DNA from 4 places in the Shewanella piezotolerans WP3 genome. Region 3 is predicted to be linked to each of the others. Evidence: predicted binding sites of a transcription regulator. Region 3 holds the regulator's gene; each other region holds the start of a gene.
The links. Region 3 encodes sigma-54, which starts transcription at its own class of promoters, with help from an activator protein. Its sites were predicted from a motif close to GTTGGCACGNNNNTNGNNT; they were not measured.
Positions count from the first base shown of each region.

Region 1: SWP_RS22300 (formate dehydrogenase accessory sulfurtransferase FdhD) is a predicted target of sigma-54. The motif match lies at 3,042-3,060, and genes of this name have one in related genera.
Region 2: flgA (flagellar basal body P-ring formation chaperone FlgA) is a predicted target of sigma-54. The motif match lies at 1,394-1,412, and genes of this name have one in related genera.
Region 4: SWP_RS06615 (flagellar assembly protein FlgT) is a predicted target of sigma-54. The motif match lies at 1,107-1,125, and genes of this name have one in related genera.

Region 1 is NC_011566.1:5,252,450-5,260,241, forward strand. It holds gene SWP_RS22285 (4Fe-4S binding protein) at 1-1,578, opposite strand, end outside; gene SWP_RS22290 (DUF3306 domain-containing protein) at 1,722-2,342, opposite strand; gene SWP_RS22295 (DUF3305 domain-containing protein) at 2,339-2,809, opposite strand; gene SWP_RS22300 (formate dehydrogenase accessory sulfurtransferase FdhD) at 3,104-3,931, shown strand; gene SWP_RS22305 (helix-turn-helix transcriptional regulator) at 3,979-4,887, shown strand; gene SWP_RS22310 (nuclear transport factor 2 family protein) at 4,913-5,284, opposite strand; gene rlmF (23S rRNA (adenine(1618)-N(6))-methyltransferase RlmF) at 5,406-6,449, opposite strand; gene SWP_RS22320 (flagellar basal body-associated protein FliL) at 6,488-6,889, opposite strand; gene SWP_RS22325 (chorismate--pyruvate lyase family protein) at 7,041-7,610, shown strand; gene SWP_RS22330 (immune inhibitor A domain-containing protein) at 7,666-7,792, opposite strand, start outside.
Region 2 is NC_011566.1:1,539,388-1,547,179, forward strand. It holds gene SWP_RS06630 (flagella synthesis protein FlgN) at 1-99, opposite strand, end outside; gene flgM (flagellar biosynthesis anti-sigma factor FlgM) at 145-468, opposite strand; gene flgA (flagellar basal body P-ring formation chaperone FlgA) at 545-1,258, opposite strand; gene SWP_RS06645 (chemotaxis protein CheV) at 1,541-2,461, shown strand; gene SWP_RS06650 (CheR family methyltransferase) at 2,603-3,436, shown strand; gene flgB (flagellar basal body rod protein FlgB) at 3,612-4,010, shown strand; gene flgC (flagellar basal body rod protein FlgC) at 4,013-4,429, shown strand; gene flgD (flagellar hook assembly protein FlgD) at 4,454-5,257, shown strand; gene flgE (flagellar hook protein FlgE) at 5,333-6,694, shown strand; gene flgF (flagellar basal-body rod protein FlgF) at 6,887-7,630, shown strand; gene flgG (flagellar basal-body rod protein FlgG) at 7,641-7,792, shown strand, end outside.
Region 3 is NC_011566.1:681,318-689,109, forward strand. It holds gene ptsN (PTS IIA-like nitrogen regulatory protein PtsN) at 1-37, opposite strand, end outside; gene hpf (ribosome hibernation promoting factor) at 40-327, opposite strand; gene SWP_RS02995 (RNA polymerase factor sigma-54) at 358-1,869, opposite strand; gene lptB (LPS export ABC transporter ATP-binding protein) at 2,006-2,737, opposite strand; gene lptA (lipopolysaccharide transport periplasmic protein LptA) at 2,734-3,282, opposite strand; gene lptC (LPS export ABC transporter periplasmic protein LptC) at 3,347-3,904, opposite strand; gene kdsC (3-deoxy-manno-octulosonate-8-phosphatase KdsC) at 3,901-4,452, opposite strand; gene SWP_RS03020 (KpsF/GutQ family sugar-phosphate isomerase) at 4,454-5,431, opposite strand; gene SWP_RS03025 (calcium/sodium antiporter) at 5,478-6,437, opposite strand; gene SWP_RS03030 (ATP-binding cassette domain-containing protein) at 6,613-7,425, shown strand; gene mlaE (lipid asymmetry maintenance ABC transporter permease subunit MlaE) at 7,412-7,792, shown strand, end outside.
Region 4 is NC_011566.1:1,530,962-1,538,753, reverse strand. It holds gene SWP_RS06625 (LPP20 family lipoprotein) at 1-265, opposite strand, end outside; gene SWP_RS06620 (FlgO family outer membrane protein) at 266-895, opposite strand; gene SWP_RS06615 (flagellar assembly protein FlgT) at 1,242-2,411, shown strand; tRNA gene SWP_RS06610 (tRNA-Arg) at 2,495-2,570, shown strand; gene SWP_RS24715 (M9 family metallopeptidase) at 2,968-5,961, opposite strand; gene SWP_RS24710 (PKD domain-containing protein) at 6,189-7,792, opposite strand, start outside.

The sequences.
Region 1 (7,792 bases), 830 kb from region 3:
ACTGTGGGTTCCTACCACTTCTAACATCCGTTTGACCATGGATTGCGTTGCGAACGGTGTGCCGCAAGTAATACATTCAAACGGGGCTTCCTCATGTAAGGTCTGACGTGCTTGGCGCGAGGCTTTATCGAAGTTAACCTGCGGCGTTAAACTAATAACTTTTTCCGGGCAGCCCGCGTCACATAAACCGCATTGCACACAGTCTTGTTCAACAAAGTGTAGTGCAGGTAGGTCACCACCGTCAGTTAACGCACCAGTAGGGCAAGTTGCGACACAAGACATGCACAAGGTGCAGCTCTCGGTATTAACGCTAACTCGGCCATAAGGGATATTGCTTTGAGATAAGCAGGTATCGACAGATGCCGCCTGCTCATTTAGGTGATCAACCGCGGCATAAATTGTCTCGCGCTTAGTCGTCGCAGCAAATGCAGCAGGAACAATCACTGGCCAGCTAGCACTAGTGGTTAACAGCTCTGAAAGTTCGTCTGCACCGGCTTCGGTTAAGTGGTTTTCGGTGATTAAACTTATACGACGTGGCTGACCCATCTCATCAAGAATGTCATTGGCTAACGCTAGTTCACCATTGAGCATCTGGGTTAGTGTTGGCGCAGTGGCGTCTGTATTAAGGATTAAGATCTGGCGTGCGCCCCATGCCAGTGACGACATCCAGTGATCAATGCTAGCAACGGTAATCTCTTCCATCTTTACAGGAATGATTTCGCCCGCAAGTTGGTCAGTGACTAACTCAGCCCCTTTTCCAATGTCATGAAACAACACCACTGGTGCCACTTGCGCCTGTGAGCGGAAGCGTGTCACCAATTTATTGAGGTAAGTGTGCATTGACTGTGGTGTCGGCAAGTCATAACTAATTGCACCCGTTGGGCAGGCATTAGTACAACTCCCCGCACCATGGCAAAGGTAAGGATCGATTTCGATTTTCTTCTCAACACTGGCGATTGCATCTGCGGGGCAGAAATTCAAACAGCGATTACAGCCTTCGTTGCCATTGCGACTGTGAGCACAGATCTCACTATTGACCTTCACATAACGCGGCTTATCGAACTCACCGATAAGATCAGGTAACTGTTCCAGTGCTTCAGCTAGTTTGGCTTCATCTTGGCCGACATAAAAATAGCCTGGCGGTAGCATCTCTAGGTTAATGCATGGGCTCATGCTGAGATCAAGAATGAGATCGAAATGGGCTTTACGAATCGCCACAACACTTAGGTCAGCGTTCCCCTCTTCGTGCTCGACTTTAACTTGAAACTGACCAAGAAAGCCTTTTATCTCTATAAGCTTGTTATAGTAACTTTCAACATCTTCAGCGGCATTCATAACCCGCTCAAGATGCGCTTCATCTTGGCTAGTAATAGCTTCATTAGCTAAAATGGCACACTTGCCCATATGGGACAATTTGTCAGCTGCTAAACGTGCCAAATCTTCCGGCCCGATAACGAGCACATTGCCCTCGGTGGTATAACTTACGGTCGGTGGGATTAGGTTTTGAATAACCTGTGTCCCAGCAAGGACCTGCTGTCGAACCTCTTTGAGTCCAACTTGTGTTTCACGATTGCTCACATTGCGTTCCTGAACAGTTCTTTGGCTGTTTCTGTACGTATAGTCGCTGTTTATTTGTTGCGCTTATCAATCACGCCAGCTTTACCCTAGATACAGCAATTCACATACCAAATTTGTGGAATTAAAAACACTCTATAGTGACGTTAAACAACTTTCTTATTAGTAACGTCTTGGTGTTCTGGTTCATTTTGGGACAGGTGCTCATCTTCACCGTCCAAAATGTCCGATACCGATTCGGTATCGCTAACAACTTCAGCTTGAACAGCTTCTTCGGTACTGGTCATCTCATCTGACTCGAGTGCCAAAGCCTCTTCGTTCTCCTCCTCATCGTCTTTATCTTTAACAACATGGCGGAATACTTTCTTGGCTAATTCAGCCGATACATCGGCAGATAACTTAGGTTGATTGCTATAATCGAGAGCATACTCAAGCAACCCATCAATTTCGCTGTAATGTGGTTGCTTCCACAGCGCCTTTAATGCAGCAGACTTAGCGGCTGGATCGACATTGGCGCCCATGAAGCTAGCAAAGCTACCACCGACTTCAATTTTTTCGGGGTCAGGGAGATCTTCTGCCGTAAGCAGTTTATCTTCATTAGATTCGACCGTATCAACACTAGTGCCATCAGCTTCTACCGTAGCAGTATCAATAACCTCTTCGGTTTCAACCTGTACTTCAGTAGCATCTAGCGCTTCGAAATCGGCTTCAGCTTCCTGCTCTACTTTTTGTCGGCGCAGGTTCCAGCGCGACAACAAGCCACTCATGAGTTACCTGCTAAATGGTTGGTGCTTGGGCCTTCATTCTTTCGGCGATTAACATGCTTTTGACGACGATGGGCTCTAATTTCAACTTCACCATGGCGAGTAATAAACGCTTCAATCCAGCAAGCAATAGCTTGTGGCATAGGGATATTGAGTACTGGGGTATCGCCCTCTAGACAGCCAGCTGCAACGTTTTGATCTGCTGAGATAGCGGCGGGGATCCAGTCCCCCTCGAGGTTTTCGTCACAAACGATGTATAACATGGCGTTATCCATATCAATATTGATACGGTAACTGCCGCGCTCGTCTTTATGCAGCTCAAGCAAGACGAGTCTTGCACCTTCTGGTGCGGCGTGGGTGGCAGGAAGCATTTGATCGACTTCCCACTGTACTGAGGTCCATCTTCCGACTTGCTTCTCAATTTTTTTTAGAGAAACGTACATTGGCCATTGGCTTTCGGTATGTTGCATTCAGTCTCCGTCTTGCCTGAGATGGCTGCCTAAATGACAGTCCAACTAAATAGATACTCCTCTAACAAAGCAATATGTGTGCCATGCAATAACAATAAAATAATTTGAACTAGATCAACTATTCCCACCAAAGACTAGGACATTTTGTCTAAAACGCAATCTGCAATAGGACATAAAAGGGCGACTCTAACTCGATAAGTGTGATCTGCAGCTAACTTATCCTCCTCTAAAATTAGGTACAGATATTGCTTACCAATAAAGGTAATTGAAATCTCATAACTGATGACGGGTCTTATGACAGCAAACAAGAGCAACCCAACTTTAATCAAAACTGACACCGAAGTTCCGCTTACTATTGCGGTCAAAGCCGTCAACGAAAAGGGTGAACAGGTCGATAAATTTATTGCTTGTGAACGCCCACTTACGGTTTATTTGAATTGGCGCCCAATAGTAACCTTAATGACTTTAGGAGCCAGAGCGGAAGCTTTGTCTTTGGGTTACCTTAAAAATCAGGGCTTTATCTCTGACTTAAGTCAACTCGAATCTGTCATTGTCGATTGGGATGTAAACTCCGCAGCTATCCTCACTAGTGAAAAAACCGATGACTTAGATGAAAAGCTCTCCGAAAAGACAGTCACTTCAGGCTGTGGTCAAGGCACTGTATATGGTGGTTTTATGGCGGGTCTCGATGAGATAAACCTGCCAACACCACAAATAAAGCAAAGCATGATCTATAGCCTGCTTAAGAATATCAGTGCCTATAACGAAACCTACAAAAATGCAGGTGCGGTGCATGGTTGCGGTTTATGCCAAGGTGACCAAATAAAAGGGTTTGTAGAAGATGTTGGTCGCCATAATGCCGTTGATACATTGGCAGGTGAGATGTGGTTAAAGCAAGACATTGGTCATAACAAGCTGTTTTACACAACTGGGCGGCTAACTTCAGAGATGGTGATTAAAGTTGCCAAGATGGGCATTCCAGTGCTGCTTTCCCGAAGTGGAGCCACCCAAATGGGGCTTGAACTCGCACAGAAGCTTGGGATCACGATGATCGCCCGAGCCAAAGGCCGTCACTTCTTGGTTTATAACGGCGCAGAAAACATTGAATTTGATGCAATTTAATCACTCACATCAACAAGCAACAACGGTTTTCGCCACAAGGAATCACAATGACTGAGCCTACAGAGCTTATCTACATGAGTGCCAGACAGGTCTCTGAATATTTAGATTTAAATGAGAAAAAAGTCTATTCCATGGCGAATGATCGCATTTTACCCGCGACGAAAATCACCGGAAAATGGCTGTTCCCTAAAATATTAATTGACCGTTGGGTCATGGATTCTTGCCATAGCGGTATGCTCTCAGATCGAATGCACATAACCGGCAGCGATGATCCTCTGCTATCCATGTTAGTTGCTCGCATGATGTCGCAAGTCGGTAAGAGTGAATTGATTAGCTACAGCTCTACTGGCTCACGCTTAGGATTAGATCTGCTTTCTCGCGGCTATGCCGATGTGTGTACTCTCCACTGGGGCAGTGTTGAAGAGCGCGGCGTGCGCCATCCAGCATTACTGCAAGGCTATGCAAACCATCAGCAATGGGTGATGGTGCATGGCTATACCCGTAAACAAGGATTGATGATGCGCTCGGATATGCATCATCGCTGCCAGGAGTTGGACAAAATATCCCAACAGTCTTGGCGCTGGGTTGCAAGACAAGCAGGTGCAGGTAGTCAGCAACATTTAGAACAATGGCTAATGAAGCAAGGGGCTACATTTGAGCAGCTAAACTCAAGCTTAGTTGCTCAAAGTGAGCGGGAATTAGCAGGTTATATCGCCCGTAATGACGCTGATATTGGCTTTGGTTGCCAGTCCGTTGCACTTGAAAGTGGTTTGAGCTTTGTGCCGTTAGTGACAGAATCTTTTGACTTCGTAATGCCACAAGGGATCTACTTTAGACGTCAGTTGCAACGGTTATTCAACTTACTAGCCGAACCCCAATCACAGCAATTAGCAGCGACATTAGGTGGCTACGATTTAACGGACTGTGGAAAAATTATTTGGAATGGACAAGCATAAGCCTATGTAAAGGTGGGACAAAGCATCAAAATGGTCTACAAGGCGTGCCTTGGTGAAACACCATTTGCCACGCCTCCTTATGTTTACGCCAAATTGAACTCCGTATAGAAAAGCTGGTGATGTTCTCATCCGCTTTTTTAAGCTTTGCACGATAAAAAATCTGACAAACCCCTTCCGTGAGTTCTCTCACTTCAAAATGGCTAGTTTCAATATGCGGCGCACGTTCATCTGGTAAGCGTGAAAGCACTTCACTTTTACCAAAACTGCAGCCGCTAGCAGCAAACTCCATAAAATCATCACTAATTAAGCGCGCTAACTCCGCCTGAGATGCTCTCACCTCAGGTTTTTGCAGGTATAACTCCAACTCTATTAGTAAGTTTTCCAGTCTGAAGTTCACAACTAAGTCCAATTAACTCAATCACATTGGTATGAGTCTAGGCCAAGTTCTGAATAAATTGAAATGCTAATGCCAGTTATTTCAGTCTTTAATTGCTGTTAACCATAAGCAGCCGACTCAACTAAAATAGCTCACGATACTGCAGCCATAACTGCTGCTGCTCTTGTGTTAAAAAAGTCCACGCCAAAATACGGGTAATTTTGCTGCCTTGATGCATCTCAATCACCTTCACTTGATGGGCGTTGACTTTCTGAAGTAAAGCTTGAGCAGGTTTCAAATTTTCTTTTTTAGAGATTAAACTCGTGAACCAAAAACACTGGCTAGCATAGCTTCGGCTTTCGCTGATCATGTTGCTGAGAAACTGCCTTTCGCCGCCTTCACACCAAAGCTCGGCTTTCTGTCCACCAAAATTGAGTACTGCAGTCTCTATATTTGCCGTTTTCTTGGTTGCTTTGCTTCCCGATTTAGCAGCACGATTAGCCGCCAAATTAGTTAACTTTCGTGCCGTGCCAGCACTGGCTTCAGCAAGAGACGCATGAAAGGGGGGATTACATAAAGTAACATCGAAACGATCGTCTTTGTTGATAATCCCGTTGAATACATGCTGCGTATTACCTTGTAATCGGCAACTAAATTTACCACTTATCCCTGGGTTTTTAGCAAAGATCTGCTGCGCATTTTCAAGTGAGGCTGGGTCAACATCACTACCGACAAACTGCCAGCCGTAAGATTGGACTCCAAGCAGCGGGTAGATGACATTTGCGCCTGTGCCTATATCTAATACAGTAATTTTGTCGCCTTTGGGGATCTTATTTTTAGATGACTTTTTTACCGCAAGTAGATCTGCAATATGATGAATATAGTCAGCACGCCCCGGGATCGGTGGGCATAAAAACCCTTCAGGTATATCCCAGTTATCCACCCCGTAATGGTGCTTGAGCAACGCAGCATTAAGCGCTTTTACTGCTTTAGGAGAGGCGAAATCTATCGACAAATTACCAAAATCGTTACGGCTAACAAACGGTTTAAGCTCATTAAAACTGCTAATAAGCGCTTCAAAATCATAACCTGCATTGTGAAGGTTACGCGGGTGCATCCCCTTATTGAGTTTTGGGGTCGCTTTTGTTGAAGCGATTGGAGTCAGCTTGCTATCTGTTTTATTCATGTTTACTCAGCGCCGTACAGTTAAGCTGGACAGCGAAATTAATCGTAAAGATACTTGGTAAACAGCAGGTTCACTACCAATTCTTTACCGGTTTCTTGCTCTAAAAGGCGATTGACCATTTTGTAGCATTCACGCCTAATCTCCTCTTTGCCTGTTAGTGATTTCACCTTGTCTTCGGTTTGATTGCCTAAGATCTCCACGATTGCAGCACGCAGCAAAGGATCATGCCTTTCTAAGCTAACCAAGTCTTCTGGCTTTTTAACCATTAGCTCGACACTGATCCTGACATAACCAAGCTTGTTTCGGTTCGATATATAGTTAGTAACGATTTCAGGCTCGAATCCGTAATAGGCGTACTCCTCTAGCGGCTTGTCGTCTGCTGCAAATAGGCTAAAGCTGCTACTCAAGCCTAAGAGTAGTATCGCAATAAATATTCTCATTTGGAAAATGACTCCGTCGTCAATATAAGATGAGATAGCTTCTCAATCAGTTTTCTTTTCAAGTAGTCCCATCAGTTCAACCAGCAACGGCTATCTGAGTCGGCATTGACATGCTAGACTGCTTCGGTTCTAGCATTGTACCGAGAATTAGATGACTGTGACTAGGTTAAGCTTTCCTTATGGTGAATCAATTAAGTGGATTTCACCAGACAAAATGACCAACTTGCCCTCACCACCTTTTAAAGACTGGCTATTAAGCAGCAGCAGCTTAACTAAAAAACTGAAAACACAATGCCAAGTGTTTGAAGTGAAAGTGCTTGGTGAAGATACATTATCACCGCTGACTGATGAGTACCCAACTCAGCAACAAGTCTGGATTAGGGAAGTATTACTGATACTTGATGGCATTCCTTGGATTTTTGCTAGAACGCTTATTCCCGGGCGCTTACTTGAAAAAAAACAGCAAGAATTTTTGGGGTTGGGTGTCAGACCATTAGGCGAATTACTCTATTCAAAGGATGAGTTTACTCCAGGAAAAATTGAAGTCGCACATTTTGAAGCTTGTAGCAAAATAGCGAAACTCGCAGAATCTTTAGATCAAGATGTCAGCAGTGAACTTTGGGGACGTCGACGTTACTTCGATCATGCTCAGGAGCAGCTTATTGTCAGTGAGATATTCCTACCCGCAGCTCAGCAAGCCATAACTGCTCTTGGTAAATAGCCACATCCTATATTGGGCAGCCACTATCACTAACAATAGTGGCTGCCCTTACTTTTTATCTTTGCTGACGCCGATAACCGGCAAACACGCATAAAAGCAATAATGACAATACTCCTAAACTCCCCCCACCAGAGCCTGAACTGCTCTTTTGGGTGCTTGTCTCTGCAGCAGCAACATTTATC
Region 2 (7,792 bases), 860 kb from region 3:
ATCTTGCGACTGTAATGCTTGTTTTTCTTGGCTGATAACGGCTTTAAGCTCAGTCAACACGCTATGTTGTGAGCTTAATAGATGAGATAAATTTGTCATAATGGCCTTATCTGTTTTGCCTTAATCCGCGTTTAGCGGCGAGGTTTAGTTTAAATCGCTGAGATCATTCTCGAAGTTTGCGATATTAGTTGCAAGTTTATCAGGATCGATTTTGTAACGGCCTTCAGCGATAGCAGCTTTAATTTCGTCAACTTTCTTTTGGTCTATATCAGGCATATCAGCCATCTTTGTTTGTACATTCTGGAGCTGTTGAGCCTGTGGCGTAATTGACACAGAGTCGGCTTTTTGTGCTGCCGCTGTTTGCGCGGGGGCGGCAGGTGCACTTTGTGCTGCAGAGCCTTTGCCCGCATTACTGCTGTTTATACGCGATGTTGCAGCGCTATTTACTTGTTTAATATCCATAGCCATTTTGGTATCCAACATTGAATAAAGAGACTTTCTTACACATGCTATCGGCGTGATAACTATTAACTTTAGACTTATTTTACATTCTTACTTCAACTTGGCCAACAGCAGTGACTTTTGCATTCAATGTTTTTTGTGAATGAGTGTTTTTAATACGGATTTTATCGCCTAGATTACCGTCGTGTAAGGCTTCGCCAACGGTTTTAATTTCAAAATTTTCAGAGCGAGCGAATATAGAAACGGTATCTCCCTTACAAACAATGCAAAGGTGGTTATTGAAAATGGGTTGCTGCGGGGCAACACGGCGCTTTAATCGAGCTCCTACCACTTGATCCACTTGGTCAAATTGTTGACCGCGCAGTGTGGTTTGCTCTACATAATCGATTTCGACATCACTGCTTGATAGCAGATCGCCGGGACCTAAAGTAGATTTCGCTACCACCACGGGGTAGAGAATATCGACTCTCACCGATAAAAATATTTGCCACGGGTAACTTAAGTCTGGGCTGTCGCAACTGATCTTAATGGTGTTATTACGTCTAATTGCGCGGTCACTGGCAATTTCAGCTTTAATCGGTAAGTAGCAGCTAGGCAAGCTGATGCGACTATCGAGACTCTGAGGGGTGATATTTATCTTAGCTTTTTCAGGCGCTTCTATTTTTTCTTCAACTGCGGCTATAGCTAATCGAGAAATGGTCGATATAGAAGGTACGCTAGCAAGTTGATCTGCATTTGCAATAGCGGCGATGGGTACAAATAATACGGTTAAAAAGAGCCAAAAAATTATTTTCATAATGAATACACCAGCTTGATTCGCTAGAATGCACCTAAGTCGTGTTGTTTTAGAATTTCTGTAGCGAACTCATTAAATTGTCGGGTGTCATAAAGTTGACTAAAATCGCAACGCTAGAATCAGATAGTACAAGCTAAGCAAGTAGTATGCCTAAATGTAGGTGTTAATTATATTGATCAGTATCGGCAGCATCGATGCGCTAAATCAACGTAATAAGTGGTCACTCAACTAAATTGAATCTTTTTGATTTAATCGATAAAAATAAGTACAAGGCAAATTTTCATGTCGAACATTCTTGAATCAGTAAATAAGCGAACGCAATTGGTTGGACAGAACCGACTAGAGTTGTTGTTATTTAAACTTAATGGACGTCAACGGTTCGGCATTAACGTATTTAAGGTAAAAGAGGTGCTGCAATGCCCTCCATTAACCAGTTTACCTAGGCTCAATTCAAACGTACGTGGGATTGCTCATGTTCGCGGAATGACAATTTCAGTGATTGACTTAAGTGCAGCCACAGGTGGTCGCCCGATTGAGAACATTGAGAACTGTTTCATTATCATCTCTGAGTACAACCGCAGTGTACAAGGCTTCTTGGTCAGTTCTGTAGAGCGTATTATCAATATGAACTGGGAAGCTATCATGCCGCCACCTCAAGGCGCTGGCCGTGGCTCATACCTAACGGCTGTTACCGAGATAGAAAACGAACTTGTAGAGATCCTAGATGTAGAAAAAATCTTAGATGAGATCTCGCCGGTTAACACCAATATCAGTAAAGAGCTGGATGATAAACTGACTATTGATAGAGATCTGCATCATCACATAATGGTGATCGATGACTCATCGGTTGCACGTAAACAGATTATTCGTGCGTTAAGCTCGCTCGATCTGCAAATCGACACTGCTAAAGACGGTAAAGAAGCGTTAGATAAATTACGGTTGATGGCCGCTGAATTGGAAGATGTCTCAACAGAGATCCCGTTGATCATTTCAGATATTGAGATGCCAGAAATGGATGGCTATACCTTAACCGCTGAAATACGTGATGATCCTAAATTGAGAAACATCAAAGTCGTGCTACATACTTCGCTCAGCGGGGTATTCAACCAAGCTATGGTTGAGAAAGTAGGCGCTAATGATTTTATCGCGAAATTTAATCCAGATGAGTTAGCAGCGGCTGTAAACAAGCACTTAAGTTTATAATCCGCGATCTTACAACGTATCGAAGGCCCAAGGAAGCCAACTCCGGCTTGTGTTTCCTTGGGGGCTAATGTATAAACCTGCGATTGTTGTTAAGCTGCAGCGACTGCGTGGCTTTGTTTTATAGATATTTAGGATACTAGAGTGCCGAATAAATCACTTGCTGAAAACGAGTACCATCAATTCAGGCTATTTCTAGAGCAGCATAGCGGTATTGTGCTAGGTGAAAACAAGCAGTACTTAGTGCGTAGCCGCTTGGCGCCGCTGATGGGTAAGTATAACCTTCCTTCTTTGTCGGATGTGGTCAAACATTCAATGAAACCGACTGAACGTCAACTTCGCACCGAAGTTATCGATGCTATGACCACCAATGAGACCTTATGGTTTCGAGACCGTTACCCTTTTGAACTGTTGGCCAATACCTTACTGCCAAACTACAGCCGGCTGGGTAGACCGATTAAAATTTGGTCTGCGGCATGTTCTTCGGGGCAAGAGCCGTACTCGTTAAGCATGACCATTCTTGAACATCAGCAACGTCGCCCCGGTAAATTACCGAGTGGTGCAAGCATTCTTGCGACAGATCTGTCTCCTTCAATGCTTGAACGCTGTAAAAAAGCAGAGTATGACAATTTAGCCTTAGGGCGTGGCTTGTCAGATGAAAGGAAACGTCAGTTTTTTGATACTTTGCCGTCCGGCAATATGGTGATTAAGAATAATGTAAAACAGTTGGTGAACTTCAGAGCACACAACTTGCTTGAAAGTTATACGTTACTGGGTAAGTTTGACATCATTTTTTGCCGTAACGTATTGATCTATTTTTCGCCAGAGGCAAAGCGGAAAATACTGCGGCAATTTGCTGCCGCATTGAACCCAAATGGTATTCTATTTTTAGGCGCCTCGGAGTCTATTGCTGGTCTATCTGAAGAGTTCGATATGATCCGCTGTAATCCTGGGATCTATTACCAAAAGCGCAGTTAAGCTGTCGTAGTCAGGGTGTTTCAACGGCGTTTAACGCAATTTTGACACCCTCTTATCTTGTAAAACCTTCTTTTTGACATCGCTACATCCTAGATATACCTCTATTTTCACTTGTTTAAACTAATCTGGCACACCAATTGCTTTATTTCAGATACCGAGCTGAGGAGGCAATTTTATGGCGATTAGTTTTGATAAAGCATTAGGAGTTCATCAATACACTTTGGGCGTACGCTCCCAACGTGCAGAGGTCCTATCCTCAAATATTGCCAATGCCGACACGCCAAACTATAAAGCGCGTGATGTAGATTTTGCCAAAGCGATGAATTCAGCGCAGTCACGTCAATCGGGCTTAGCGATGGCTAAAAGCGACGGTAAACATTTTGATATGGCAGCGTTAACTCAGCAAAACGTTGCTTACCGTGTACCTAATCAACCCGATACCGGTGATGGCAACACCGTTGATATTCAACAAGAACAATCAGCATTCATGCAAAATGCACTTGAGTATCAGATGTCCCTCGGTTTTCTTGATGGTAAGTTCTCAGGCATGAAAAAAGCGATAAGAGGCGATTAATTATGAGTTTATTTAATATATTTAACGTCGCAGGTTCAGGCATGTCTGCGCAATCAGTCAGGCTTAATACCACTGCCAGTAATATTGCAAATGCTGACGCTGTATCGAGCAGCGCAGGCGAAACTTACCGTGCTCGCCATCCTATTTTTGAAGCTGAAATGAGCAAAGCACAACAGCATCAAAGTGCATCACAATCTGTTGCGGTTAAAGGCATTGTTGAAAGTGATTTACCTTTGAATAAAGAATTTTCTCCCGGCCACCCAATGGCAGACACTGACGGCTTTATCTATAAGCCCAATGTCAACGTGATGGAGGAGATGGCTAACATGATCTCGGCCTCTCGCTCATACCAAATGAATGTACAAGTCACTGATGCAGCGAAATCGATGCTTCAGCAAACTCTTAGAATTGGCAAGTAACTCAGTGAAAGCTGGAGGTAAATTTTGAGCCTGATTAATCCGCTCAATAACACGCAATCGGCAACCGGTCAGCCACAGCAGACCAGCGCCGTTACGCCGCAAGCATCGCAAGCGACGACACAAAGTAGCGCGTCGACAGAGCAGACATCTTCAACCGGTAACCCGTTTTTAGATAGCCTTCGTTTGCCGGCAGAAAACTCAATACCAGAGCCTAATAGTCAGGAGCTTTCTCAAGAAGATTTTTTCTCGTTATTGAGTCAGCAATTGTCGATGCAAGATCCGTTTAAACCGGTCGATAATGACCAGATGATCCAGCAAATGGCATCGTTTTCAACCGTTGATGGGATTAGTAAGCTTAACGAAGAGATTGTTAACCTTAATGCATTAACCACCTCGAGCCAAGCGCTGCAGGCGTCAGGACTAGTGGGTCAGAAAGTGCTTATTCCATCAGACACAGGCTATGTGTCTGCAGAAGAACCCAACATTAAAGCCATTGTCAGCACCCCCGAGGCGATTAAGGACTTAACGGTTCGCGTCGAAGATGAAACTGGCCAACTTATTTCGACCTTTGCCGTTGATGGTAGTGCAGGCGGTAACGTCGATATTACTTGGGACGGCATGGGGAAAAATGGCGAGCCAGTTGCTGAAGGGAGTTATACCCTTAAAGTGACGGGTAACGTTGATGGTAAAAGTGAAGAGCTTCCCGTTTCAACCTACGCACATGTGACCAGCGTATCATTAGGTACTGCTGCTACTGGGGCTATTTTGAATTTACGTGGTGTGGGTGGCATTAAGATCAGTGATGTATTAGCGGTATCAGAATCGTAAACGTCTGACAGATATTAATAGCAGAGGCGAGTATAGCCTCTGCTAAAACGAATTGAACAAGGATTGAGGTGAACTATGTCATTTAACATTGCTTTGAGCGGTATATCGTCTGCGCAAAAAGATCTAAATACAACGGCAAACAATATCGCTAACGTAAACACTACTGGCTTTAAAGAGTCTCGCGCTGAATTTGCCGATGTTTATGCCAGCTCTATTTTCGCTAACAGCAAAACAACCGTTGGTGGTGGTGTGGCAACCAGCCAAGTGGCACAGCAGTTCCATCAAGGTAGCTTACAGTTTACTAATAACTCACTTGATATGGCGATTAATGGTGGCGGTTTCTTCGTGACCTCTTCAGAGATTGGCTCACAAGATCACTCTTTCACCCGTGCTGGTGCGTTTAAGTTTGACTCGAATAACTATATGGTCGATTCAGCGGGTAATTTTCTGCAAACCTTCCCTGTAGATAAAGATGGTAATTCAACCTCGGTAAGTTTAACAACGACCGAGCCAGTTCAAATCCCAGATACAGCGGGTAGCCCAGTAAAAACCGATAACATCGGCATGCAGATGAATCTAAATGCGGGTGATAAGACGTTTGATCCTGCTAATTTCGACCCCGATGACCCAGATACATTCAACAACTCAACATCGGTCACCATGTATGACTCATTAGGTGAGCCACATGTGATGACCACGTACTTTGTTCGTCCTCCGAATGCTGCCCATACCGGTGAAAGTAACTGGGTTGCATTTTATGCCGTTGACGGTAAACAGGTCGATTTGGACCCTGCATCTGGTACCTATGATATCGATACAACAGGCGATGGTAATCCTGATGGCACCGCTAATGCTGAAACCGCAGGTGGTTGGAAAGGTGCTGCGATATCCTTTAATGATACTGGCGCGTACACTGGCAGTAACCCAGCAGTTATTCAGACTGAGGCGTTGGGCGTCGGTGGGGCAAATGTTTTAGGCCCTGGCGCTGATGGTGCGCAAACTTTGACACTTAATTTTAATAACCCGACGCAATATGCTTCACCCTTTGAAGTGACTGAGTTGACGCAGGATGGTACTACCGTTGGGCGATTAACTAACGTTGAAGTGGGCGCTGATGGTCTGATTAACGCCAGCTACAGTAATGGCTCAACGGTACCTCTTGCACGCGTTGCATTAGTTCGCTTTGCCAATGAGCAAGGCTTATCACAAGCAGGCAATACCTCTTGGAAAGCGAGCCTTGATTCGGGTCCTGCATTAGCGGGTGAAGCTAACAGTGGCACCTTTGGTAGTATTCGTTCATCGGCACTTGAGCAATCAAACGTAGACTTAACCACTGAGCTTGTTGATTTGATTTCGGCGCAACGTAACTTCCAAGCTAACTCTCGTACTTTGGAAGTCAACAATACCTTGCAACAAACGGTATTGCAGATCCGTTAATTCTCACACCTCTATCCGCTTTAGCTGCGGTAGAGTAAAACACGTTGCCGCAGCGGCAACGTGTTTCCTCTCTCGACTCATCGTTAACAGTTTTATTCGTAACCTCCTCTTTCTATACTTAATTTATAAAATCAATTTCTGGCACGATGCTTGCTAATTAATACGTTAGACGGAAGTTTGACGGAGCATTACGTGGACAAGTTACTCTATGTCGCTATGAGCGGCGCAAAGCAGAATATGAATTCGTTGGCGATTAGCGCCAACAATTTGGCAAACGCTAACACTGATGGGTTTAAAGCTGATCTCGCACAAGCGCGTTCAATGCAAGCCTTTGGTGAAGGACTGCCAACACGTGTATTTGCTATGACAGAGAGCCCGTCAGCAGACTTTACCAATGGTCCTATCAAGACCACTGGTCGAGATCTAGATATTGCCGTTAAAGGCGATGGCTGGATTGCGGTTCAAGCTGATGATGGCGGCGAAGCTTATACACGTTCTGGTAGCTTGAGTTTCGATACCACTGGTGTGCTCCGTAACGATAAAGGTACCCCACTAATGGGTGACAACGGACCTATCGTATTACCGCTTCCGATCGAAAAAATTGAAATATCTCAAGATGGCATTATCTCTGTTCGTCCAACAGGGGCCACTGCTGAGGTCATTGAAGAGGTTGGCCGTATTAAATTGGTCAATCCTGGTAATGAAAACTTAATGCGCGGCAAAGATGGACTATTTCGTCAAATGTCGGGTGAACCAGCACCTGCTGATCTTTCCGTTGGTCTGCTAAGTGGGGCAGTTGAAGGCAGTAACGTCAATGCTGTACACGAGATGGTATCGATGATTGACATACAACGTCAGTTTGAGATGCAAGTCAAAATGATGAAAACAGCTGAAGAAACAGATAAAGCATCTGCTTCATTAATGCGCATTAGCTAGGAGATAGAATATGCATCCCGCTTTATGGATAAGTAAGACTGGTTTAGACGCTCAGCAGACTGATATTTCTGTTATTTCGAATAACGTGGCTAACGCCAGTACTGTTGGCTTTAAAAAGAGCCGCGCAGTGTTTGAAGATCTCCTGTATCAAAACGTTAACCA
Region 3 (7,792 bases):
TGGTGCACTCCGGCTGCAGGATGGTACATAGTTCCATCGTTAATGTTTGGTCAGCTTCTCTTTGTGTTTAATAACCTGACGATCTAATTTATCGATCAGGGAGTCGATTGCGGCGTACATGTCCGCATGTTCCGAAGTAGCAAAAACTTCACCTTTTTTAAGGTGAATTCTGGCTTCGGCAATCTGCTGCATTTTTTCTACATTCAAAATGACGTGGACATTATTGATCTGATCGAAATGACGTTCAAGCTTTGTAAACTTTTCTTCTACATAGCCACGCAATGATGCGGTGATTTCGATGTGATGTCCAGTAAGGTTAATTTGCATAGAAAATTCCTCCAAGTGCCTAATTTTGAGTTATAAACTCTTACGTTGGTTTGAGGGCGGGATCAGCATTGCTTCACGATATTTCGCGATAGTACGACGAGCAACTTTTATCCCTTGTTCTGCCAAAAGTTGCGCCATTTTGCTATCGCTTAATGGTTTCTTTTGGTTTTCAGCTGCGACTAACTTCTTAATAAACGCTCTAATAGCTGTTGATGAGCACTCTCCACCGTCGTCGGTTCCGACATGACTAGAGAAGAAATACTTTAATTCGAAAATACCTCTGGGGGTATGCATATACTTTTGAGTGGTAACCCTTGATATGGTGGATTCATGCATCTCAACGGCTTCTGCGATATCATTCAAAACCATTGGTTTCATGGCTTCATCGCCATACTCAAAGAAGCCTTGCTGGAATTTTACAATGCAGTTACTGACCTTTAGTAAAGTTTCATTACGGCTTTCTAAACTTTTAATAAACCACTTAGCTTCCTGCAAATGACCACGGATGAACTGGCCATCGGCTTGGCTTTTAGTGCTGCGAGCCATTGAAGCATAGTGCTGATTAACATTAATTTTAGGCATGTAATCTGGGTTTAGCTCAACCACCCAGCGACCTTTCTTTTTGGCCACTGATACATCGGGAATAACGTATTCATCTTTGCTGCGAGTGACTGCTAACCCTGGTCTTGGGTTGAGAGTTTGGATCAGGCTAATGGCTTCACGTAGTTCATCTTCTTTAAGCTTAGTTTTACGCATTAACTGTCTAAAGTCGCGTCCTGCAATCAAATCTAAGTAGTCTTTGATGAGTAGGCGGGCATGGTCAATATGCGGTGTGGTAGCGGCATATTGGGCCAGTTGGATCAATAGACACTCGCTTAAGTCGCGAGCGGCAACGCCAATGGGGTCAAAATGCTGCACGCGCTTGAGTACGGCTTCGACTTCATCAACCTCAATTTCAGGGTCGCCCATTGCCTCAAGAATATCTTCGCAGTTTTGAGTGAGGTAACCACGTTCATCAATAGCATCAATAATGGCGGTGGCGATAGCAAGATCGTTATCGGAAAATGGTGTTAAGTTCTTTTGCCACTCAAGGTGCTCATATAAGCCTTCGCTGGTTTCACCTTGGAATGGCATATCGTCATCGCGCATACCGCCAGAGCTTGCATTTGAAGAAACGGTATAGACTTCGTCCCAAGTGGTATCCATCGGCAGATCATCTGGCATTGAATCTTGGGTTAATGCATCAGAGGTTTCTACTGCAGCGCTATCTTGCTGGGGATCAACTTCGGCGCTGGCGCTGTAATCGTTGTCACTATCGGATTCTGAATAGCTATCGGATTCGCTGGTGGTGCGATCTTCATTGCTGACAGGTTCACTGTCAGATTGCTCTTCATCTAATTCTAGTAGGGGATTTGACTCTAATGCTTGCTGGATCTCTTGCTGCAGCTCTAAAGAGGACAGTTGCAGTAAGCGGATTGCCTGCTGTAACTGTGGAGTCATGGTTAGCTGCTGACCCATTTTGAGCTGAAGTGACGCTTTCATCTTACCGCTATTCCCTACACTGTAATTAAACGTTGAAGCTCGTTAATTTGGCGAAGAGAGCATAAAGGGCCAACACTATGATTATATTAGTATACTTAACTAGTGCCGCGCTTTAAACGCTCATGTTGTTGATTAACTATAGCCTGAATTGTTCACCTAAGTACACTGCTCTAACCTGCTGGTTGTCTAAGATTTCAGCAGGCGTACCCTCAGCAATGAGATTTCCGTGACTTACGATATATGCATGCTCACAAACGTCTAATGTTTCACGAACATTGTGATCAGTAATTAGCACACCTAAGCCGCGGCTTTTTAGCTGCTCAATGATTTTTTTAATGTCGATGACCGAAATTGGATCTACACCTGCAAAGGGTTCATCAAGCAATATAAATTTTGGGTTGGCAGCTAGCGCTCGTGCAATTTCAACTCGACGGCGTTCACCACCTGAAAGTGCCATGCCTTGGCTGTCACGTATGTGAGTGATATGAAACTCTTCAAGCAGGCTCTCTAGTTGCGCCTCACGCTGCTCATTGTCAATATCGCTGCGAGTCTGTAGCACTGCCATGATGTTGTCGCGGACTGAAAGCTTTCTAAAAATACTTGCTTCTTGCGGTAAGTAACCTATACCTTTTCGTGCGCGAAGATGCATAGGATCTAAGGTTAGATCGTCCTCATCAATAAATATTTGCCCTTTGTCACTCTGCACTAAACCGACAACCATATAGAAAGTTGTGGTTTTTCCTGCCCCATTTGGGCCGAGTAAGCCAACGATCTGCCCGGTTTTTACCGTTAAACTCACATCTTGAACAACTGCACGGTTTTTATAACTCTTAGCTAGGTTGCGTGCCATAAGCGTTTTTTGGATCATTGCTGCTCCTGCTTTTCTATCGGTTCAGCTGGGGTTTCAGGAGTCTCTTCTTGGTAGGCTTCTGGTTGAATGATGGTGATTACTCTGTCATTGCCTTCGCCGGTGCTTTCAGCAATAAGTTGCTGTAAACCTATATTGTACTTAATGCGATTACCTGTGACCTGGCTACCCTCTTGCTCGAGTGTCGCATCACCTAAAAGAGTTAAGGTTCTGGTCGCGAGTTCGTAACGGATCTCTTTAGCACTTGCTGTTGCGGGGCGGCCATCTTCCATTATTTGGGTATAGGTTGCTGGATTGCCTGTGGCAACCAGTGTTTTTCCAGAGTTCGCTTCTTTAGAGAAAACACGTAACTCATCAGCGTTCATTTTAATTGAGCCTTGAGTCACCTCTACTGGGCCAAAAAAGATAACCTGATTGTTTTTGATATCGGCTTCTTGGCTTGCAGCGGCAATTTTGACCTCTTGTTTAAGGTCATCGACAGCGGCATAGCTGCTAATGCTGAGCAGACACAATAGACCTGCAAGTATGGATTGATTATATTTCATAACTTCCTTCTACTCGGCCTTTAGTGTGATTGCACGAGTGAGTATATTGGTTTTTTTGAACAGCTTATTTAGCATCGTAGATCCCTTCGACTTCGCTGATCAACTTTACACTTTGAGCATTGAGGTCAGCATAAAGACCTGTGCCTTGAATAACAAATTCATTGCCAGTGACGTGAATAATTTCATCAGAGGTCATTATCATAGTATCTAAATCGAGTTCTAAATAGGATGTAGATAATGTTTGGATCGGCTCTTCAGGGCTAATTGAATCGATAATAACATTGTTTTGCAATGAGACCTTACCGGTTAAATTGTTATGGCTGCCTTTGGTTGCTCTTAGGCGCCATTGTGCTTGACCATCATCGGGATAGATCAAGTAAACAGGCTCAGTAAAGTAAGTCATGCTAGCATCTTCATAGTGTTCCATATGCTTGGCTGTGACCTTGCTATTGACAAAACCTGCTTCATTGTACTCTGTGCTGCGCAGATCATCGATGATGTAATTGGGTTGTTCGCTTGCATCGACGTCTAACGTTTGATCACTTTTTTTAGACTGAACCTGCCAATAGAGGATGAGTGCAGTGCCAAATAAAGCGATTATCGCGAGTGTGACGCGATTCATATGCTCATCCCATGAGCTGACTCAAACTTATCTTGGCTAAGCAGCAGTAGATCTGTTAGCTCGCGCAGTGCACCGTGACCGCCTTTAATATGGGTGGTCATAAGCGCATGCTGCTTAACGTATGGATGGCCATCAGCTACACATACAGATAGACCCACTTCCTTCATGACAGGAAGATCGACCATATCATCGCCGATATAGGCGACTTCATCAGGAGTTACACCATACAGGGCGAGTAGTTCATTGTAAGGGGCGAGTTTATTATCCACACCTTGGTAAATGTGAGTGACACCAAGCGCCGTCATTCTGTCTTCTACTATTTGTGATTTGCGACCGGTAATAATTGCCACATTGATATCACTAGATAGGACTGAGCGCACACCGTAGCCATCGCGGGTATGAAATGTTTTAAGCTCTTCTCCGGCATTGCTCATGTAAACCAAGCCGTCTGAAAATACCCCGTCGACATCACAGATCAGGAGTTTGATCTTGCTGGCAGCTTGCCAAACGTCATCACTGATTGGTCCGTAAAATCCTTGTTTAGACATGTTAAATCACTCCTGCTTTAACCATATCGAGCATATTCAATGCGCCGACAGGTTGTTGCTTTGAATTGATGACGATAAGGCCGTTAATATTTTTCTCTTCCATCACTTTCAGCGCTTCTGCTGCGAGTACATTGTCGGTAATCGTGACGCAACCTTTACTCATGACATCAGCAATAGAAGTGGTGCGTAAGTTGACCTCAGCATCAATTACCCGGCGCAGATCTCCATCGGTAAAAATCCCGACTAAGGTGTTTGCAGCATCTACAATAGCCGTCATGCCCAAGCCTTTTTTAGAGATCTCATAAAGCGCGTCGGTAATGCAAATATCATGCTTTACTAAAGGCAGTTCATTACCGCTGTGCATCACATCACTGACTTTTAATAATAGCTTACGGCCTAAGCTTCCACCTGGATGAGAAAGCGCAAAATCATCTTTAGTAAAGCCACGCGCTTGCAGTAAAGCTACGGCGAGTGCATCACCCATAACCAAAGTAGCTGTCGTACTTGAGGTCGGTGCTAGCCCAAGTGGGCATGCTTCTTCTGGCACTTCAATACAAAGGTGCAGTTGAGCGAGTTTTGCCATGTTTGAATCAGGTTTGCCCGTGACCGATATCATCGGCAGTCCCATACGCTTAATGACGGGCATTAAGGTTAGTATTTCACTTGACTCACCGGAGTTTGAGATAGCAAGTACGATATCGTTTTCGCTTAAAACGCCTAAATCCCCATGGCTCGCTTCACCCGGGTGGACAAAGAATGCAGGGGTTCCGGTACTGGCTAATGTCGCTGATATCTTGTTACCAATGTGGCCTGATTTACCCATGCCCATCACGATGACTTTACCTGTACATTGCAATATAAGTTGGCAAGCTTGGGCAAATTCGCTCGAATCAACATACTGGTGAAGGTTATCGAGGGCTTGTTTCTCGATATCAATCACTTTGGTGCCCCATTGGCGTAACTGCTGTTCATTTACCATTTCTTGGTCTCTCTTTTATTTACTGCTTTAGTTGCTGCATTCATATTCAAGATAGGAAAAGTAACGCTTGGTATGCAACAAATGTAATCAGTAGTACGATGCCGTGCCACGGTTTTAATTGCCGTGCGCGTCCGGTCAATAAGATCAGTATTGCAAGTGCACTGCTCGTTGCAAGTACCATGTAGAAATCTCGTGTACTTGCCGCTGCATCGACTTCGCCAGGTGCAATGAGGCCGGGGAGTGCAAGTACCGCTAAAATGTTAAATAAGTTTGAGCCAACAATATTACCGATGGCTAAGTCATCTTCTTTTTTCAGAACGCCGGCTACACAAGCTGCCAGCTCTGGTAAGCTTGTGCCTACTGCAATGATGGTGAGTCCGATAACGAGATCTGAAAGGTGATATGCCTTGGCAATCCCGACAGCCCCTTGAACCATCCAATCTGCAGACAATGGTAATAACACCATCCCAATGATAAGCCAAAAAATCGCTTTCTTAGTCGGGACGTCTGCTGGGATCTCACTCTCAGCATCTATTGCCAACGCATCGCGATTTTTATTGGTCAGTGCGTGCCAGATAAGGTATCCCATCAATGCGAAAAACAGCACCATTAAAGACACACCTTCGATGCGAGTTAGAAAACCGTCATGTAAAAAGTAACCCACAATCGCCGTCGCGGCTAGCATCAAAGGTATTTCACGCCTTAGGGTTTGCGAGCTGACAGAAATAGCACCAAGTAGTGCTGTAATACCTAAGATAAGAGTGACATTCGCAATATTTGAGCCAAGTACATTACCAATCGCAGTATCTGTCATTCCTTCCATTGAGGCTGTCGCTGCAACAAACATTTCAGGGGCAGAGCTACCCATCGCGACGATGGTTAAGCCGATCAACATTGGCGGAAGACCTAAGTTACGTGCAAAGGCTGCTGCACCATAGACAAACTTATCTGCACTCCAGACTAAAGCACCTAAGCCAGCCACTAGCAAAAATATATTAAATAACATCGATTCTTAGTATTTTGGGATATAGCCGCGTATTTTCGCTGTAATTGAAGAAAAATGAAAGTATTGAGTCGAGATAGTGTTGATTTGGTTGTACCTGAATGGCCAATTACGTACAATTTCTTCCTTTCCGGTGTGGAAAAATGGATGTTTCTAACTTCGAATGCAGGGCTCATGCATGACTCAAAAGCATAACTCATTGGTCGAAATCCAGAATATGGCCTTTAGCCGAGGTTCTCATGTCATTTACGAGGACATCAGCCTGTCAATCCCGACCGGCAAGGTGACTGCGATTATGGGACCAAGCGGTATCGGTAAGACAACCTTACTAAAACTTATTGGGGGTCAACTTACGCCAGATAGAGGCAAAGTACTATTTGATGGTACTGATGTGCATCAATGCAATCGTAATGAGCTGTTTGCACTGCGAAAGCGTATGAGCATGCTTTTTCAAAGCGGCGCACTCTTCAGCGATATTAATGTATTCGATAACGTCGCTTTTGCACTGAGAGAGCACTCCGGTCTGCCTGAAGCTATCATCCGTCGTATTGTATTGATGAAACTAGAAGCCGTTGGGCTGCGCGGCGCAGCGAAGTTAATGCCAACCGAGTTATCGGGTGGTATGCAGCGTAGAGCTGCATTGGCTCGTGCAATTGCCTTAGAGCCTGAAATTATCCTGTATGATGAGCCCTTTGCTGGACAGGACCCGATCTCCATGGGGGTGTTAGTTAAGCTTATTCGTGAACTGTCCGATGCGCTTAATCTTACTTCTGTGGTGGTATCTCATGATGTAGATGAGGTGTTAGGTATTGCTGATTATGTTTATGTATTGGCAGATAAAAGAATTATTGCCCATGGTACACCTGATGAGCTTCGCTTAGCTGATAATCCGCAATTGAAACAGTTTATAGGTGGTGAACCAGACGGACCTGTGCCGTTTCATTACCCTGCGCCTGATTATAAAAAGGAGTTGTTAAGTGGGCTTGACTGAACAAATTGCTAAATTGGGTCGCAGTGCTATTGAGTTAGTGACTGGACTTGGCAGAGCGGGATTAATGCTTTGGGGAGCTATCGCGCATCGTCCAAGATTGAAGAAAGGCCTGCCATTACTAACAAAGCAACTGTATGTCATTGGCGTGCAATCAATGGTGATCATTTTAGTCTCCGGACTATTTATTGGCATGGTACTAGCCCTACAGGGCTATAATATTCTAGTAGGGTTTGGTACTGAAGAGAGCTTGGGCCCGATGGTCGCCTTGAGTTTATTACGAGAATTAGGCCCTGTGGTTACGGCATTACTGTTTGCTGGGCGGGCAGGTTCAGCGCTAACTGCTGAGCTCGCCTTAATGAAGAGTACC
Region 4 (7,792 bases), 850 kb from region 3:
TCTGGCTAGACGCAGTTAAGTGCTGACCATACACTTGCTCGGCCAGCTCTCTATAAGCAGCAATTTTAGAGGCCTGCATCGCCATAAGGACACGCTGCGCGGGATCATTCGAAGGCTGACTGTCTAATGTCGCATAACCAATCGCAGTTAATGTCGGAAAGGATTCAGGCGCCTCGGTCTCGTATTGCACATAGCGGTCTTGTGCCGAGCAACCTGCAAACATGCTTGCAATTAATAGGCTTGCAATAACTATTATCGCTCTCATCTATTTGACTCCCCCAAGATTTACCGCTTTCCGTCCTGCATGTTCTGAGCGATACAACAAACCGTTTTCAGACACCACTCTCTCTGAAGGGCTTAACATATCTGGCATCGCTGTTATTGGAACAAAACTTTGAGCCACTGATATCACTCGATTGTTGCTGACATCCACAATGCGACTATACACAACGACTCCCTCTTTACTTGGACTCATCGTTGACACCACCACATGCCTAACATCGATATCCGCTGGTAATTGCTGCCAATCTCGGCTCAAGATAAAGTCGCCTTCCTGAGTCACACGTAGCGTCTCTGCCACATTCATGTCAATTAAATTAAACTGATGATCATGTAGTGCAGCAATTAGTCCTTGCTGATACTGCAGGCCCAGTTCGTTCGTGGTAGCCAAATCAGCTAGCAATACCGGTGTAGCCACCAGCAATGGCTGAGTCGGTTTTAAGCTATCATTTTGCCTTACCAACTCATTGACCATCTGCTGAGCCAAATGGTTAATTGACGACAAATGAGGCAAGCCATTGCCGCTTTCAAGCACTTGTTCATCAGCAGCTTCATTCTGCGTTGCCGCACAGCCAAGCAACATGAGTAATGGCAAAAAGATTATTGTCTTATACATCTTTGTATTCCTATCTTTCAGGAACCTATATAGCCCCAAAAGCATTTCTAAAAGAATAAGTTCATCTAATGCTGTTATCGGCGCAAAGCTGAATAACTTTACGGCTAAATGTATAGTTGCAGACTAGTACCAATCAGTATAAGAAGTTGATCTACTCAGAGCCGCTAAACTCTCGCTGAGCGATCAAATCTTTATACTGATTAGTATAATAAGGGGCACGATTATTGCTTTATTCTAGTCATATCAATACGACTGTCATTTTGTCGGCGTTAATTGCCCCTCTTTAGATGACAAACAGTCCCCCTTTTATTCGTTGCGGTGCAACGTAAAGACTTGGAAAATCAATATGAAACTTGGCTTATTTAGCATTATTAACACACTATTAGCCTGCACACTTTTTATCACTTCTCCCGTGCAAGCACAGTGGATCCAGGCCAGTGGCCAGGCCAAAATAATTGATAACAACCTAGCCAAAGCACGCCAAGATGCCATTGAACAAGCAGTCAGCTATGCCACCTTAAAATCTGGGGCACGTTTTTCCAGTGAACAAACGGTGAGAAATGGTCAGCTGGTCAATGAAAGCTTTACCCTCAGCCACAATGCTCAGAGTCAACAAGTAGAGATGATTAGCGAGTTAATTGAGGATGGCTACATAACGGTCAATGTTCGTATAGATATGATCGAGCCACTCGAGCAGGCCTGTCAAAACAGTAAACTTAAAGCATCAATTCTGGTTCCTCAGGCACTTATTAAAGACAGAGCACAATTAAGGTATGGCAACTTAGGGTTATTCGAGCAAAATTTGTCAGAACAATTAGCGCAAGTTATTGAAAACCACTCTAACAGCAGCTTTACTCATCTCCACGCCAACGAGCGTTTAGATGTCGATCAAGCACTTGTTGATGTACGAGGCTATAGACTGCCAAGTTGGTTAGGAGAGATCACCGATAGCCAATATATTTTACTACCTGAAATTATTGATATCTCCCCAGAGCAATCTACTCGTACCTTTGGCTTGTGGGAAAATGATCCAATGCGCGTGTTCCAATTTAAATTATCGCTATTCCACGCCATTAGTGGTGAGAAGGTTTGGAGCAAACAATATAGCCAGACTGCTGAATGGGAGTTTTCACTGCAACAAACGGTCAACTCGAACAGCGACCAATTCTGGCGCTCTGAATACGGCGAAATGATAAAAGGCGTGTTACTCGAAGCGAGCCAAGATATAGACAGCACTCTCAACTGTCGCCCCCTACTAGGCCAGGTTGTTGCAAGACAAGCCGACAGAGTCATCCTTAACCTGGGACGACGTAATGGCATTCGCGTCGGTGATACATTACAGCTAGTACTGCAACAAAATATGCCCGATAGACTCGAGAACATGCGTGCGGTAGCCGGTAAGAGTAAAGCCACCATCACCATTGACCAAGTGACCGAAGAAAGTGCCACTGCAGTACTTAAAGGCGTCAGTGCGTCACTGAACATTCAGCTCAATGATCTGGTCATAAAACTCTAACCGATTAAAAACCAAGCAAATAAAGCCAAAGAGTTTTCATGCACTCTTTCTATCTAGAGTAAAACCAGTATAATCATTGGCGTCTCCCTATAGCTCAACAGGATAGAGCAGTCGCCTCCTAAGCGATCGATCGGGGTTCGAGTCCCTGTGGGGAGACCATAAAGCCTAATGTATAGTTAGAAAGTATCAAGAAATATGCAAACGCTATACTTCGCTTTATTTAATGCTTATACAATCCAGTTGTCAGCACTTTGGCTACTAGCACTTATTTGTAATCATAAGTGCTTAATCCGCATATCAAAGTGAATTTTCAAAACACCGTAATAAATTAACCTTGCTCAATTCACTCGCTTCCAGACCCCGTCAACATTAATATGCCCTCCTCTATTATCTCCATCTTATCGATGCATATCGACTCATGGCCTAAAATTTGAGTTTACGAATTTTTCATACGCTATGGATTTACTAAATAAGCGCATACTTAAAACAATACTTTTCATAGGTAAAAGCAGCCATCAAGGATGGCATGTGACCTATTTAATACAATGTCGAAACATTAAGGGGTGTAACGTCCCACTAAACTTACGTCGCTAAAGTCACTATGCCCGAGTAGCATAATGTAGTAGGTGCCCGCTTGAACATTGTTAATCGTGCATTGTTCAGTACTGCCATTCTTCCATGGGCGGCAATCGTAGTCAGACGGGGTCGCTGCGCTGCCAAATTTCACATGCAGATCAGCATCGCCACTACCACCACTGGTGCTAAAACTTAAGTTTGTCGCACCAATTGGCACCGTCATTGTATAGGTGACTTCACCACTAACGGTGCCTGATACCAATTTAGCCGTACCATTTTCCAATACCCTTGTATCATCGTTGCCACCATCAGCATTATAGCGGCCAGTCACGCTGACATCACTGAAGTCGGAATAGCCATGTAACATCACAAAATAGGTGCCTTCTTGGGCATTGTTTATCTCACAGCTTTCCTGGTTTCCACCTTTGTAAGGGCGGCAATCATAATCAGTTAACCTTGGCTCAGAACCGAATTTGACATATAGATCAGCATCGCCACTACCACCGCTAGTATCAAATGCTAATGCCGATACTGCAGCAGGTACATTCATAGTGAAATGAATATCTTCACCACGTTCAGCCGATGCGTGCTGACTGATACCATTTTGTAATGTGCTGTCATCGACTGGCAGATTATTTTGTACAAATCTAGCAAGTAAAGTAACACCAGAGTAATTGCTTTCAGCGCTGACACCGATATAGTTCCAACCCGACTGCACTGGCGTGACGATTATCGTTTCGTTGTTGTCTGGCCCCGTTGACTCAAGCTCATAACTGCTGCCGTTATTGGCGCTACCATGCTCATGGTAAAGGTCAGCATTACCTGAACCGTGCCTTAGGGTGATCTCGAGCGACACATCAGCTAAACCTTGGGGAACACTGATTGCGTATTCATTTTTTTTACCTGCGTTAGCAGAGCTCAAACAGCTGGCAACGCCTGCTTGAACTCTAAATTCCAGCTGCTCTCTCCCCAAAGCACAGGCATTGATACCGACTTGATCATTACCCTGCACATCATCAATATCTATCGCTTCTTCAGGCGACGGCGGGCGCGTGTTATCTATGCTGCAGCCTGTTGATTCAACAGTTGTGAGCCAACTAGCAAACTCGGCATCAAATGTTTGATGATTTACCCATGGGTCGACAAGCTCGGCACGATACGTTTGAAAGTCACCTTGCTTAAAGAGATCTAACATAGCAAAAAAGCTACTGTTTTGGCGCTCAAACATGAAACGATTAGATAAATAACCCCAATCATAGATCCGAGTTTGTCCCACACCATATTCGTTACTAAAGATGGTGCTCAATGCATAGTCACCACTACGCGCTTCATCGATTGCAGCTGCATTACAGTCAACCAGTGAGATATACTCAGCGATCCCTTCACCGAACCATACGGTGCGCCCTGCACTGTCGCTATCTCTAAAACTGCCTTTGGAGATGAACCTTCCTTCAAGGTAATGAATGTACTCGTGGCGCAAATTCCAAATATCGAAAATAGGCCGTTCACCCACATCTTCGTAGGCGTAAAAGGTCGCTTGATCACCTGCTCGGCTCGGATCGCCTTCACGGTAAGTTCCGCCATTGTTTGTGCTGACATTAAACAGTGCACCGCCATAAGTGACCCACTCTTTCTTGTCATTAAAAATAACCATTTGCAGCTGGTCATTATCATCTGGGCTCACAGGGGTGCGGTTGGTTTTTAGCTTTTCATGGAAGTTGTTTTCATCCACGGCTAATGAGCTACATGCCCATTCAAGCTGAGCTTGGTCCATATCTTGCGCCCAAATAAACAGATTGCCTGACGGGCACGTCATACGCTTATCAAGCACAGAAGCGATAAGCTCATCTTTAAGATCACAAACGTTATACACAGCACATACACCGTTGTAATTGACTGACTCAAATACAGCCAAATAAAGTGTGCGTGCAGCATCTGATTTTAATGGGCCAAAACTGCTGTTAAGGATCTTATCAACCTCGGTGACGAACTCATCTTCTATTGCAGCAAAATGTGCTTCGCTCTCACCGCGATAAAGATTGACTAATTGATAACCTAGGTTAAATAAGTGATAGTCATTATCTGGTTTATCTAACCAGCTAAGGTTATTATAGATAAATGTTTTAATGGCATTAATTAGCGAGATATTATGCTGTTGCGCCCGACATTCTTTCTTGCTGGCACAAGACTGCAATGTTTGCCAAAGCAAGGGGGAGATCCCTTTCCCCCAATTACTGACATTTTCAAAAGACTCATCATAGCGATTCAGCACATCTTTAGTGATATGCACAAAACGCTCTGCAATATTAGCGTTTTTAAGTATGCCTAATGCGCTTCTGACGACTAATCCGTTCTGAGGGTTTTTATCAAAAAAATGTTCACTGGCGTAGAGCGCATTCACTGCTTGCTCCATCGATTGTTGGCTGTTGGCGTTAACAAATCGGCGCTCATCATAAAAGGCATAAGCTTTTAACCAGTAAAACAGTGCACTTAGGTACTCGTCGGGATCGCTGCCGTCATAGGTTAAAGCTTGCGCCTTAATTTCGTTAACAACCGTGGTTAAGTTGGCATCAGAATATGCACCCAACGCCAACGTTTCAGGCTCATCATTAAATAAAGTGTCGATACAGTCACGGCCATTATCTCTTAGTGCTGCGAGTAAGGCACCTCCTGATAGCGAAGTAAAGACTTGCTCACTGCATCCCTGTTCGACGCTGCTCATGACACTCATGCTTGAGAATGTACTGAGGGTACTGATCGCCGATACTGTATTATTGTCGGGCCGAATTTCATCGGCAATTTCATTTGTTAGCGGCTGTGCAACTTGCGGCATATAGTCTTGGCTAGAACGCACATGTTCAACACCTTGATTGTCTGTGTCTTGTGTTCGATAGGCGCCGTCTCGCTCAGTCGCAGCCATGGCTGAATGTGAAGTGAGTGCAAGTAATAATATGGTGAGCGTTTTTTTTATCATCGTTAATTTCTCTTATAGTCACGCAAAGCAGGACTAATTTCTCTGTTGATGATTAAAAAGTGGCAGCAAGAAGGCACAAGCTATCGTTATCGCAGCTTTAATTTGGTGCCTAAGGCTTCTATCAACAGTAGGTAATTAGTGAGAGGCTAAATAGCGAGTGTAACTAACCCATTAAAAAGGCCTCCAAAGCGAGGCCTTTGAATGAGTCATACAATATTACTCGTGCATTAAAGGTTGTAATTACCTAGCAATTGCACACCAGTAAAGTCGTTATAACCCTGCAACATGATGTAATAAGTCCCCGCTTGCACATTGTCGATAACGCAGGTTTCATTACTACCATTTTTCCAAGGACGACAGTCAAAGTCAGATGAGGTCGCTTGACTAGAAAATTTCACATGCAAGTCTGCATCACCACTGCCACCGCTAGTACTAAAGCTTAGGTTGCTCGCGCCTGCTGGCACTTGCATTTGATAGACTATTTCAGCACCTGTAGTACCAGAAACTAACGTCGCAACGCCTGATTGAAGTACTGAGATGCTTGCTTGAGTGGTGGCTGTACTAGTAGAGCCCTCATTATCAGTAACCGTTAACGTAACGGAATAGATCCCAGCTGCAGCAAACGTATGGTTTACCGTAGCTGAATTACTGGTTGTGCCATCACCGAGATCCCATAGGTAATTAGCAATTGAGCCGTCAACATCTGTTGAGGTACTGCTCATGGTAATACTGTCACCAATATTACTCACAAACGGGCCGTCAATTTGCGCTACGGGCGCCTGATTACTATGACCTGCAGCAACGTACTGCCCAGTAACACTCACGTCATTAAAGTCTTGGTAGCCACGTAGCATTACATGGTAGGTACCAGCTTGAGCATTATCTATGTTACAGCTTTCAAGGTTACCGCCTTTATAAGGGCGGCAATCATAGTCACTGACTGTCGGTTGAGATCCAAACTTAACATACATATCCGCATCACCCGTGCCACCTGCTGTTGCAAAGGTTAAGGCTGATACTCCAGCAGATACATTCATGCTAAAATGCACCTCTTCATCACGCTGACCTGAAGCTAGCTGACTAACGCCATTTTGCAGGCTATCATCAGTCACTAGGCTTGTTGGACGACAAGACGCTACATCATAGTCAACAACAATTGTTGCACCTGCAACGGCCCCAGTTAACTCTATATAGCCCCAGCTTTTCGCATCATCAGGAATCGTATAGAAGGCACATTGCTGGCCATCTTGGCTAGTTGATACGGCGCTGTAGTCTCCTGTATTAATATTCGGCCAGCTACCTGAGCCGAAGTAAATCAGCGCATCATCTGCCGCATTAACCATAGAGATAGCAACCGTTTGATGACGATTAACCAGCGCAATGGTTAAACTATCTTCAGTGCCAACACAAACGGGTACAGAGGCAATCAAGTCTCGTTCGTTTGCAGCAGGCTCAGTGCGACAAACATCAGTAAGCGGCGCATGGTCAATATTCACCTGGGTAGTGCTTGTTGCTGTCATGCCATCGTTATCTGTAAGTGTCAGCGTTACATCATAAATTCCAGGCTCAGCAAATTGATGCACTGGATCGGCCCAGTTACTGCTATTTCCATCGCCGAAATCCCAAGCATATGTCACGATCTGACCGTACTGATCATTAGAACCTGCACTGCTGAATCTTACGTCTGTATTCACCTGGACGTTGTTGTCCAATGCCGCAGAGACAGCAACAGGTGCCTGTGGCGGTGGTGCGATATTACTGCAGTTGTCAAAGGAACAGATGCCGCTCATTAACGCAACGTCCGCGCCATTAATGACACCGTCATTGTTCA